Regions from separate parts of the Buttiauxella sp. JUb87 genome, predicted to be linked through region 1. Evidence: predicted binding sites of a transcription regulator. Region 1 holds the regulator's gene; each other region holds the start of a gene.
The links. Region 1 encodes PurR, which represses purine synthesis genes. Its sites were predicted from a motif close to CANGCAAACGTTTGCNTG; they were not measured.
Positions count from the first base shown of each region.

Region 1 (4,227 bases):
TTGCTGAATGGCAGCGAAAGCAGGCAGATACATGTCTGTGGCGAGGAACCCCAGCACACTTAATCCGGCCAGCCAGATAAGAAATCCTTTTGATGGTTGCATAATTTTCTCTTGTTTTATCTTGCAGGTTAATCGCCGCGAGAGTGTACGGAGTGCAATTACGCTTGTGAAACGCTAATATTTGTAGGTTGCGTTCAAAAAATTTGTGAGCAAAGAAATGTGGTCAGAATACTCGCTGGAAGTCATCGATGCGGTAGCGCGCAATGGCAGCTTCAGCGGTGCAGCACAAGAGTTGCACCGCGTTCCGTCTGCCATTAGTTATACGGTGCGGCAACTCGAAGATTGGTTAGCCGTTCCGCTATTCGAACGTCGTCATCGGGATGTTGAATTAACCCCTGCTGGCGTCTTTTTTCTCAAAGAAGGCCGCTCTGTTATCAAAAAAATGATGACGACACGGCAACAGTGCCAACAGATCGCCAATGGATGGCGCGGTCACCTGGCGATTGCAGTTGATAACATTGTAAAACCGGAGCGAACGCGGCAACTGGTGCTGGATTTCTATCGCCATTTTCCTGATATCGAATTACGTATCTTTCAGGAAGTGTTCAACGGCGTGTGGGATGCGCTGGCGGATGGACGCGTAGAAGTGGCGATTGGCGCGACTCAGGCGATTCCGGTTGGGGGGCGTTATGCCTTCCGTGATATGGGAACGTTGAGCTGGCGTTGCGTGGTGGCTTCCTCGCACCCACTGGCACAGTGCGACGGGACGTTAAGCGATGATGACCTGCGTGCCTGGCCATCGCTAGTTCTGGAAGATACTTCGCGTTCATTACCAAAACGAATTACCTGGCTGTTAGATAACCAGCGCCGCGTGGTAGTGCCTGATTGGGCGTCCGGTTCGGATTGCTTGAGCGCGGGGTTGTGTATCGGCATGGTGCCGTTACATATTGCCAAACCGTGGGTTGCTTCAGGGAAATGGCGCGAATTAACGCTGGATAATCCATTCCCTGACGCGGCATGTTGCCTGACATGGCAGCAAAACGATGCATCGCCAGCGTTGGCCTGGCTGTTGGATTACTTAGGCGATAGTGACACGATGAATCAGGAGTGGTTACAGGAGCCGCTGTAAGTCTGCTGGATGTCGCTTGCGCGACATCCGACACACACTTAGCGGCGATAATCGCGAAACGGGCCATCAGCCACAGAGCGGCGTTCAATCAGACGCGGGTGAACCTCAATCGACTGCGACTCTTCGCGTTTGTTGACGATTCTATCCAGCAGCATATTAAACGCCGTTTCCCCTAGCGAATCTTTCGGCTGGTGGATGGTGGTCAATGCTGGTGAGAAGTAACGCGCGTTGCGTACGTTGTCGTAACCGATAACGGAAATATCCTGCGGCACGCGCAGCCCCATTTCATCAGCAGCGCAAATAGCACCCATCGCCATAATGTCGCCGCCACAGAATACCGCTGTTGGGCGATGAGACTGGCCGATGATCTGCTGCATGGCGCGGTAACCTGATTCAGGTTCAAAGTCACCCTGAACAATCCAGTTTTCCGGAATGGAAATTCCCGCTTCTTCCAGTGCTTTCATAAAGCCTGCATGGCGGCCGCCACCGGTGTTACGTTCCATTTGCCCGGGAATGGCGCCAATTTCGCGGTGGCCGCGTTCAATCAAATAACGTCCAGCAAGATAACCGCCGTGGAAAGCGTTATCGACCACGGAGTCGGTGAAATCGGCACGAGCCTCGCCCCAGTCCATCACCACCATAGGGATGTGACGGTACTCTTCAAGCATGGTGAGCAATGATTCAGGATATTCAGAGCACATCACTAACAGGCCATCGACACGCTTTTGTGCCATCATCGATAAGTAAGCGCGCTGCTTTTCAAAGTTGTTGTGCGCGTTGCCCAAAATCAGGGTGTAGCCTTTTTCAAAGCAGCTATTTTCCACCGCTTCGATTATCTCGGCGAAATAGGGTGCTTCACTGGAAGTGGCAAGCAGACCAATCGTTTTGGTGTGATTAACTTTCAGGCTTCGTGCTACGGCGCTTGGCGAGTAGTGCAATTCTTTAATTGCTGCCCACACCGCATTGCGCGTTTCTTCCGCCACAAAACGGGTTTTGTTAATCACATGTGATACGGTTGTAGTGGAAACGTTTGCGCGCTTCGCCACGTCCTTGATTGTCGCCATTAAAATTCACTCCGGGCTATATCGTAAACCCTTGATTGCTATTATGTTAAACGTTTGCGTACGCTGACTCCACAGGCAACATGATGGTTGCAGGTATGCCGGGATTGCGACATAAAACGGGAGGAGGGCATTGAATTGACGATACGCAACAAATTAGCGAGGGATTTTGGCCTATCCAGGCGAAAAGTGGAAGAGGGAAAATTGATATCAGATTAAAACCTGGAGGATTTTTATCTCTGGTTGTGGGAAAATCACCCTGACACATCGATTGTATGGATATAAAAGGAGTTTAATGATGAGCACCGATTTGAAATTTTCAATCACGACGACGGTAATTGTTTTGGCTTTGATTGTTTTCGGCGCACTAACTGCCGTACTGCACTGATTTTTACGCTTTGATCAAGATGGGCCGCAAATCGCGGCCCATTTACTTTTGCATTAAGCTGCTAAATTCTTCGCAACAAACGCCCAGTTCACCAGCGCCCAGAAATGCTCAAGGTAGCCAGCACGAGCATTGCGGTAGTCGATGTAGTACGCATGTTCCCACACATCCACAGTCAACAGCGGTTTAGCTGCAGTCGTCAGTGGGGTGCCAGCGTTAGAGGTAGAAACAATCGCTAATGCGCCATCTTCCTGTTTAACCAGCCATGTCCAGCCAGCACCGAAGTTCTTGATAGCAGCATCAGTAAATTGCTGCTTGAACTCAGCGAAGCTACCAAAAGATTTATTGATGGCTTCCAGCAGTTCGCCAGTTGGCTCGCCGCCAGCATTTGGTGCCAGGCAGTTCCAGTAGAAAGTGTGGTTCCAGACCTGAGCGGCGTTGTTAAATACGCCACCTTCGGAAGTACGAACGATCTCTTCGAGGGTTTTACCCTCAAACGCGCTGCCTTTAACCAGATTATTCAGGTTAGTGACATAGGTTTGATGGTGTTTACCGTAATGGTATTCCAGGGTTTCGGCGGAGATATGCGGTGCTAAAGCATCTTTTGCATACGGTAGTGCAGGTAGTTCGAACGACATTGCTAACTCCTTATTATTGTTTACATCTAGACAACACTTTTAGTGCGGGTTTAGGGTAACAAATTGAAAGGGTAAGCAAAAGAGGAACACGCCTGCCCAATGAAGGGCAGGCGCAGATTTTCGACGAATTTTTAACGAATGGTTTTGGAGGTCATGACACGTTTAGCGCCAACATAGTGGCGTTGCCAGTAATCTTCGCTCAAGGAAGTGATTTGGATATCCCTGCCAGAACGTGGAGACTGAATGAACTTACCGTTGCCTACATACACGCCTACGTGATCCGCAGTACCGCGACCTTGTGTACGGAAGAATACCAGGTCACCTGTTTCCAGCTCACCACGATCCACCGAAGAGGCATCACGCAGGTGATACATTTCGTTGGCAGTGCGTGGAATACGGAACTTCACCAAATCTTTATAGGCGTAATAAACCAGACCGCTGCAATCGAAACCGGTACGCGGTGAAGTCCCACCCCAGCGATACGGTTTGCCAATCTGGCCCATCAATTTGTTCATCGCCGTTTTCTGTGCTTTTTGCACCCGGACTTTATGCGCAGCGGCAATCGTCGTTGGTTGCTCTGCTTTGACTTTCACGCAATGCGTTTTATAACCTTTACGAGGTTTACTGCATTTTTCGGTGAGAGCAACAGGCTGGACTTTCGCGAGCTGAGAGGATTTTTTGCGGTCTTTACTGGCAAGATTTTTTGTTTTAGCACTGCTGGAGTTTTTAGCGGTTTTGCTCGTTGAGGCAGTGGTTTCTTTTTTCTTGCTGGTTGTTTTGGAGGTGGTGTTGGTTTTCTTGCTGGCGGTAGTGGTTTTATCTTTACTCTTACTGCTCTTTTCTGTGCTCTTGGTTGTGCTTTTCACAACGTGCGCTTTATGCGCCGCCACGGGACGAGCGTGCTCAGACGCCTGCGTCAATGGTGTATACGGCAAGGTAAATAGCAGAGCACAGAGCGTGATAGAAATTTTTGTTATCCGCGCCACTCGACAATCCCCTGGTTAAAATGAATGC
Region 1 is NZ_SNVY01000001.1:601,092-605,318, reverse strand. It holds gene punC (purine nucleoside transporter PunC) at 1-102, opposite strand, end outside; gene punR (DNA-binding transcriptional activator PunR) at 218-1,129, shown strand; gene purR (HTH-type transcriptional repressor PurR) at 1,168-2,193, opposite strand; gene sodB (superoxide dismutase [Fe]) at 2,632-3,213, opposite strand; gene EC843_RS02730 (C40 family peptidase) at 3,345-4,199, opposite strand.

Region 2 (4,227 bases), on a different contig from region 1:
AAAGTACTCATTACTTTGAAGCATAACCAGGCCCTTTTTAAAATAGTTGAAAAAACAATATAGAGGGGAACGGAAGAGCCTGTCACGCAAATTATTGACCGTCGTTATGCGAGCAACTCTGACGCTAAGCGCGCAATTAACACGTTCGATAACAATACCGGAACATCGAGTGATTTTTGCAACAAATCACGATGTTTTTGGTGGAAACCCAGACAGTCCAGAACCAGCACATCCGCACCATCTTTAACCAGTTTCTTTCCGGCTTCGATTAAATCCTGCTCGCTTCCATGAATGGGATTCGCCAATTCATACAGCGGCTCGTTTTCCAACAACTGCCATTTTTTATTCTGAAATTTCAGCAATTCAGGAACGGGGATGATGATACCGACTTGATGCCCATCGACAATTGAGGCCACCAGCGGTGGGATAATACGTTCCGGCTCGAGCAAAATACCGTTACGCACGGAGAGATTCGATAAGCGGTGGGTGCTCATCAGCAAAATGACATCGAAGCCCTGATTATCCAGCACTTCAATCACACTCTGCAGCGCCTTCTCAACTTTTTGTTTATCGACATAAACCAGCACGTTGCCGGATAAAAGCGTCAGAAGTGGTTCATTTCCCGGTGTAGGGGCGTATTCAGCCATCACTTCATCGTGAGAGAGGTGGCCCAGTAAACTGAGGTGTCTGATTTGATCTTCAGAGATGTGATCTGTCAGTAACGGCAGTATTTCACTGACCGGGACGACGCCGATGGTAATAATTGCCAATGTTTGTTTCATGTTCGTTCCGCCCTTGTCCCATATCAGCCCCTCAATGCTGCGCTGGTACCAATCCTTACAAATGATACTCTGCTGAAGGTCGCTCAATAATTAACCACAAAGCGTAGCAGCATATTTGCAGAGCACCTGCTGGAATATTCAACGAAACGTCAACGACATTGATACAACATCATGGTAATGAATATTTAACAAATGAATTGAGCAAAAGATGTGATTAATCACCAGGTCAATGAATTCACTTAAAAGATGAGGGGATTCTGGCGTCCTTGCCGGGATGTTACGTCTTTCGCGGATCTTCATAACGCTGTTTAGCATCCAGCGCTTCTTGTTCGCTTTCGTGCTCACTAATCAGCGTATCAGGATGGGGATGATCGGCTCGAAGTTGATACCAGGTCACAGTTTTATCTGTCGCACCTTTTTCAACGGCAACTATACGCGCTTCCCGGGGGTATGGAGGATTGCTCGCCATCGCTCTTCCTTTGGAGATGAATGAGCGTTAAGTATAGACAAAAATCAGCTGGCTCGAGCCGTATGCAGTACCGCCAACACCGCTTCAACAATTTCCGCAGGCGGACGAGTGGCATCAACGACATGGTGTGCAGCCTGGTTGTAAAGCGCTTCACGCGCGGCGAGAACCTCAACGATTTCATCCGTAATAGGTCTGCCAGTGAGCGTTGGACGCTGTCCTTCTTCCGGGAAAGCTTCTAAACGTGATGCCAGGATTTGCGCAGGAGCTCGCAAATAAATGACGACACCATGCTCACGCATAAACTGACGGTTACTTTCGGCCAGAACCATGCCGCCGCCGGTGGCAATAACCGTACCGGGAGCAGTAACACTTTGCAGCGCACCTGATTCACGACGACGAAAACCTTCCCAGCCCTCTTTTGCCACAATATCGGCAACGCTCATTTTGGTGCTGTCTAAAAGGTAATGGTCGGTATCGACAAAGTTACAGCCCAATGCCTGCGCTAATGCAACACCGACGGTTGTTTTGCCACAACCTCGTGCGCCGACTAAATAAATGGGTTGAGTCATCAGTGGCTAATCCTCAGCAGTACGCCAGAGTTGGTAAAAATCTGAGTAGGTAAAAATCCAGAGACTGATGACAAACGTCTTCGTAGGTCGGATAAGCGCAGCGTCATCCGACACAACTGGCGTAAATGGTGGATGACGCTAACGCTTAGCCACCCTACAAAACACATTTATCACCCTTTGTCAGCAATCTGAATCTATAACGTTTTTCGTTACGCGAATCATCATATCAGCAAGCTAGTACGCGGAATAGAATTACATCGGTTTTAGGCGCCTTTTGAACGGCTGGCAACCAGCAGCCACTTTTCCAGTTCGTTGGCAAACAGCTGGCGGTCACGCTGGTTGAGGCTGTCTGGCCCGCCAGTTTGTACACCACTGGATCGTAAAGTATCCATAAAATCGCGCATCGTCAGGCGTTCCCGGATAGTCGCAGGCGTGTACAGTTCTCCACGAGGGTTCAGTGCAATCGCACCTTTTTCCAGCACGTCAGCGGCCAGAGGAATATCTGCGGTGACGACTAAGTCGCCCTTTTCGCAGCGGCGCACAATTTCGTTATCAGCAACATCAAATCCGCTTGCCACTTGCAGGCTGCGGATATAACGCGATGGTGGAACTTTTAGCCCCTGGTTGGCAACCAGAGTTACCATCATTTGTGCGCGTTCCGCTGCACGAAACAGTACTTCTTTAATCACTTTTGGACACGCATCAGCATCCACCCAGATTTGCATGACGATTCCTGTGGGTCGGGGTTTATGGTGGCGATCTTGCCGTGCTTTTGCAGAATCGCAAACTTTATCTTTGCTTACGGTTAGCCGAAGCGGCGGAAATCACGTTAAGCTATGCTCATCGTACAACTCAGAAGATGGAGTGAGACTATGGATAAGAAGATTGGTTTTATTGGTTGCGGCAACATGGGGAAAGCCATCCTTGGTGGTCTGATAGCCAGTGGACAGGTGCTTCCTGGTAATATCTGGGTCTACACACCTTCGCCCGATAAAGTGCAAGAGTTGCACGATCAATATGGTATTAATGCGGCAGAAAGTGCGCAAGAAGTGGCACAAATTGCAGATATTGTTTTCGGTGCCGTGAAACCAAATGTCATGCTAAAAGTGCTGAGTGAAGTCAATTCCAGCCTGAATAAAGACTCGGTGGTGATTTCCATTGCTGCGGGCGTAACGCTGGATTCTCTGGCTAAAGCACTGGGCCACGATCGCAAAATTATTCGCGCCATGCCCAATACCCCAGCGTTAGTGAATGCGGGTATGACGTCCATCACGCCAAACGCGCTGGCTACTCCCGAAGATATTGCCGATGCGGTTAACATTTTCCGCAGCTTCGGGCTTGCCGAAGTGGTGTCTGAAACCATGATCCATCCGGTTGTGGGGGTTAGCGGCTCTGCACCAGCGTATGTGTTTATGTTTATCGAAGCCATGGCTGATGCCGCTGTGTTAGGGGGGATGCCGCGCAAACAGGCCTATCAATTTGCTGCGCAGGCCGTCATGGGCTCAGCCAAAATGGTACTGGAAACGGGTAAACATCCTGGTGAGTTAAAGGATATGGTGTGCTCGCCAGGCGGCACCACTATTGAAGCCGTGAAGGTTCTGGAAGAAAAAGGGTTCAGAGCTGCAGTGATGGAAGCCATGGTGAAATGTATGGCGAAATCAGAACACTTGGGCAAATCATAATTTTGTTACCCTCTCCTGTTTCCGGGAGGGGGTTTTAAGCTGCAATATCGGCCACTTCAGTACGGCTGCGCCCCAGGTTTTTAGCTTTATACAACGCAACATCTGCCGCTTTCAACCATTCGCGATAGCTCACCATGCTGTGATCAAACTCTGCCACACCGACACTGATACGCAGTGAGATATGCGGTGCATGCGGTAAACGAAACTCATCAAGATAGTCACGTACACGAGCCATGGCCTGTATCGCGCTATCTTGCGCCGTGCCTGACATAATCACGCCAAATTCGTCACCGCCGAAGCGTCCGACAACATCTGTAATGCGCAAAGTGAGCTGCAAATGCTCTGTAATGGCCAGAATCGCCTCATCACCTACATCATGGCCGCATGAATCATTAATTGATTTAAAGTGGTCAATATCAATCAAAATCAAGGTGGCACTGCGATGATAGCGCTGGCAGTTGTCATATTCACCGTGCAGCAGATGTTCCCAGTGACGACGGTTATATACGCCGGTCATGCCATCACGAGTGCTCATGTGCATTAAGCGCCGTTTATGCTCGGAAAGTTTTAGCGCGGTTCGGTAACTGACCAGTCCAAAGTAAGTCGGGTAAATCAACAAAAACGGCAAGCAAATCCAGACCTGAGATGGCATGGTTTCTAGATTAAGGGGTATTAGGAACATACCTAGCGTCAACAGGCAACTCAGCACTATAAAGCCCAAGCCG
Region 2 is NZ_SNVY01000003.1:61,264-65,490, reverse strand. It holds gene ppnP (pyrimidine/purine nucleoside phosphorylase) at 1-24, opposite strand, end outside; gene EC843_RS12415 (AroM family protein) at 105-782, opposite strand; gene EC843_RS12410 (YaiA family protein) at 1,060-1,251, opposite strand; gene aroL (shikimate kinase AroL) at 1,296-1,820, opposite strand; gene EC843_RS12400 (YaiI/YqxD family protein) at 2,084-2,545, opposite strand; gene proC (pyrroline-5-carboxylate reductase) at 2,693-3,502, shown strand; gene adrA (diguanylate cyclase AdrA) at 3,537-4,227, opposite strand, start outside.
Region 2: a site for PurR is predicted at 1,888-1,905, ahead of aroL (shikimate kinase AroL). Genes of this name have one in related genera too.

Region 3 (4,227 bases), 890 kb from region 1:
ACGGTGTTTACGGTTGCCGGGACAAATGGCAAAGGCACAACTTGCCGTACCCTGGAAAAGGTGTTGATGGCGGCGGGTTACAGCGTTGGTGTGTACAGTTCACCGCATCTGGTGCGTTACACCGAGCGCGTACGCGTACAAAGCGAAGAGCTGGACGAGGCTTACCACACGGCGGCCTTTGCGCAGATTGAAGCGGCGCGTGGCGAGACATCACTGACCTATTTCGAATACAGCACCTTGTCGGCCCTGTTGCTGTTTAAGCAACTGGCGGTTGATGTTGTGATTCTTGAAGTGGGTCTGGGCGGGCGCCTGGATGCGACCAATATCGTCGATGCCGATGTCGCTGTCGTCACCAGTATCGCGCTTGATCACACTGACTGGCTGGGGCCAGATCGCGAAAGCATCGGGCGTGAAAAAGCCGGGGTCTTCCGTGGTGGAAAACCTGCTGTCGTCGGTGAGCCGGATATGCCGCAGACCATCGCTGATGTGGCGGCTGAAAAAGGCGCTCATTTGCTGCGCCGTGGCGTGGACTGGTCTTACAGCGTTGAAGAGAATAGCTGGAGCTTCAAAGACGGGCAGGGCGAGCTGAGTGGGCTGCCGTTGCCACTGGTGCCGCAGCCAAATGCGGCAACGGCGTTGGCAGCATTGCGCGCAAGCGAGCTGAATGTTAGCGATGACGCTATCATTCAAGGGATTAAAGAGGCGACTCTACCTGGGCGATTCCAGGTCATTTCGCAAGCGCCATTGGTTATTCTGGATGTGGCGCACAATCCCCATGCGGCGGCTTATCTTGCCGGGCGGCTGGCAGAGTTGCCGAAACGTGGCCGCGTGCTGGCGGTCATCGGAATGCTGCATGATAAAGACATCGCCGGGACGCTGGCATGTTTGTCCCCGCAAGTCGATAGCTGGTATTGTGCTCCATTAGAAGGGCCACGCGGTGCGAGTGCTGAACAACTGATTGAACATCTCGGTCAGGGTGAAGTCTACGACACAGTGGCTGAGGCCTGGTATGCTGCCATGAACGCAGCAACGGAAAATGATACCGTGCTGGTGTGTGGTTCATTTCATACAGTAGCCCACGTAATGGAAGCGCTGGACGCGGAGAAAGCAGGTGGCGAGTAAGTTTCAAAATCGATTAGTCGGAACCATCATTCTGGTCGCACTGGGGGTCATTATCCTGCCAGGGTTGCTTGATGGTCAGAAAAAGCATTATCAGGATGAGTTTGCAGCTATTCCTCTGGTTCCAAAACCAGGTGATACCGATGAGCCAGATATGCTACCCGCGGCGACTCAGGCACTCCCTTCACAACCACCGGAAGGTGCAGCTGAAGAAGTGCGTGCCGGTACGGCGGCAGCGCCAGGGCTGGATATCGCTTCGCTGCCTGGTGATAGCGGGGCGGGCATTGATGAAGTCCCTGTTTCCCGTGAACAGCCGAAACCGAAGCCCGTCGCTGAGAAACCAAAACCGAAGCCGGTAGAGAAACCGCAGAGCAAGGTCGATGCTTCTCAAACGGAAGAGCGCCTGGCGATGATGAACGAAGAACCGCCAGTGCCAGAAAAGCCTGCGAAGCAAGAGACGACCGAACAAGCACCAACCGGGAAAGCTTACGTTGTGCAACTTGGTGCATTGAAGAATGCCGACAAAGTGAATGAAATTGTTGGTAAACTACGCGGCGCAGGGTTCCGTGTTTACACGTCACCATCAACACCGGTACAAGGAAAAGTCACCCGTATTCTGGTGGGGCCGGATGCCTCGAAAGACAAGCTTAAGTCTTCACTGGGCGAGCTGAATTCGCTTTCCGGGCTGAACGGTGTGGTGATGAATTATACGGCGAGATAGAAATTAGCCCGATTTGAGTTCAGGTCGCCCTCACCCCGACCCTCTCCCCCAGGAGAGGGGGAAAAGTGGCACTGATCTCAGCCCCTCTCCCTCAGGGAGTGGGCCAGGGTGAGGGTTGTTTTAGGGCAAACTTTTAATGGCGTTGAGCATTTTTTCAACGCCATTATTTATTTACGCGAGGGAAGGAAATCCCTACGCAAACGTTTTCTTTTTCTGTTAGAATGCGCCCCGAACTGGACGTCAGGGCGATTTGTCGTGAGATTTGTTCATGGTCTGGATAGATTACGCCATCATTGGAGTCATCGGTTTTTCGGCTCTGATTAGTGTTATTCGTGGGTTTGTGCGTGAAGCGTTGTCGCTGGTGACATGGGGTTGTGCTTTCTTTGTTGCCAGTCATTACTACACTTACCTGTCAGTCTGGTTCACTGGCTTTGAAGACGAACTGGTACGTAATGGAATAGCTATCGCGATACTGTTTATCGCGACACTCATCGTCGGTGCGATAGTCAATTATGTGATTAGCGCACTGGTTGAGAAAACCGGCCTGTCGGGTACAGACAGGGTGTTGGGGATCTGTTTCGGTGCGTTACGTGGAGCGCTGATCGTCGCCGCCATTCTGTTCTTTCTTGATACGTTTACTGGTTTTTCTAAGAGTGACGACTGGCAAAAGTCGCAGCTTATCCCGCAATTCAGTTTCATCATCAGATGGTTCTTTGACTATCTGCAAAGCTCGTCAAGTTTCTTGCCCCGGTAATCGTATCGGGGGGTTGTGGCTTAATGAGGAAAAGACAACATGTGCGGTATTGTCGGTATCGCCGGTTTTATGCCGGTCAACCAGTCGATTTATGACGCGTTAACGGTGCTTCAGCATCGTGGGCAGGATGCCGCAGGCATCGTCACCATTGATGCTTTAAACTGTTTTCGTCTGCGTAAAGCTAATGGTCTGGTGAGCGATGTATTTGGTGCCATTCACATGCAGCGCTTGCAGGGAAATATGGGCATCGGCCATGTGCGTTACCCGACAGCGGGTAGCTCAAGCGCTTCAGAAGCTCAGCCATTCTATGTGAACTCCCCGTACGGCATTACTCTTGCACACAACGGTAATCTGACGAACGCGCACGAACTGCGCCAAAAGCTGTTCGAAGAAAAGCGTCGTCATATTAACACCACCTCTGATTCCGAAATCCTGCTCAATATTTTCGCCAGCGAGCTGGATAACTTCCGCAACTATCCGCTGGAAGCCGACAACATTTTTGCTGCCATTGCTGCGACTAACCGCCAAATCCGCGGCGCATATGCGTGTGTGGCAATGATTATCGGCCACGGCATGGTGGCTTTCCGTGATCCGAACGGTATTCGTCCGTTGGTGATGGGCAAGCGTGATTTGGGTGATGGCCGTACCGAATACATGGTGGCCTCTGAAAGCGTGGCGCTTGATACGCTGGGCTTTGAGTTCCTGCGTGATATCGCGCCGGGCGAGGCGGTTTACATCACTGAGAAAGGGCAGTTGTTCACCCGCCAGTGTGCCGACAACCCAACCAGCAACCCTTGCCTGTTCGAATACGTTTACTTCGCGCGTCCGGACTCGTTCATCGACAAGATTTCCGTTTACAGCGCTCGCGTTGAAATGGGTAAAAAACTCGGTGAGAAAATTGCCCGTGAGTGGGAAGATTTGGACATCGACGTGGTTATCCCGATTCCAGAAACTTCCTGCGACATCGCGCTGGAAATTGCCCGTATTCTCGACAAGCCATATCGTCAGGGCTTCGTGAAGAACCGCTACGTTGGCCGTACCTTTATCATGCCAGGCCAGCAACTGCGTCGTAAATCTGTGCGTCGTAAACTCAACGCCAACCGCGCTGAATTCCGCGATAAAAACGTGCTGCTGGTGGATGATTCCATCGTGCGCGGTACCACTTCCGAGCAGATTATCGAGATGGCACGTGAAGCGGGTGCGAAGAAAGTTTACCTGGCTTCTGCGGCACCTGAGATTCGCTTCCCGAACGTGTATGGCATCGATATGCCAAGCGCCAACGAACTGATTGCTCATGGCCGTGAAGTGGATGAAATTCGTCAGCTAATCGGTGCAGACGGTTTGATTTTCCAGGATCTGGACGATCTGATTGAAGCGGTTCGCATTGAGAATCCGGACATCACTCAGTTTGAGTGCTCGGTATTCAATGGTATCTACGTCACCAAAGATGTTGATCACGAATACCTTGAGTATCTTGAGTCACTGCGTAATGACGATTCGAAAGCGATTCAGCGCCAGAACGAAGTGGAAAACTTAGAGATGCATAACGAGGGTTAATACCATCCTCACCCTAACCCTCTCCTTGAAGGAGAGGGGATAGAACGGTTTCTCCCTCTCCTGTGGGAGAGGGCGG
Region 3 is NZ_SNVY01000001.1:1,489,530-1,493,756, reverse strand. It holds gene folC (bifunctional tetrahydrofolate synthase/dihydrofolate synthase) at 1-1,122, shown strand, start outside; gene dedD (cell division protein DedD) at 1,112-1,840, shown strand; gene cvpA (colicin V production protein) at 2,109-2,594, shown strand; gene purF (amidophosphoribosyltransferase) at 2,634-4,151, shown strand.
Region 3: a site for PurR is predicted at 2,034-2,051, ahead of cvpA (colicin V production protein). Genes of this name have one in related genera too.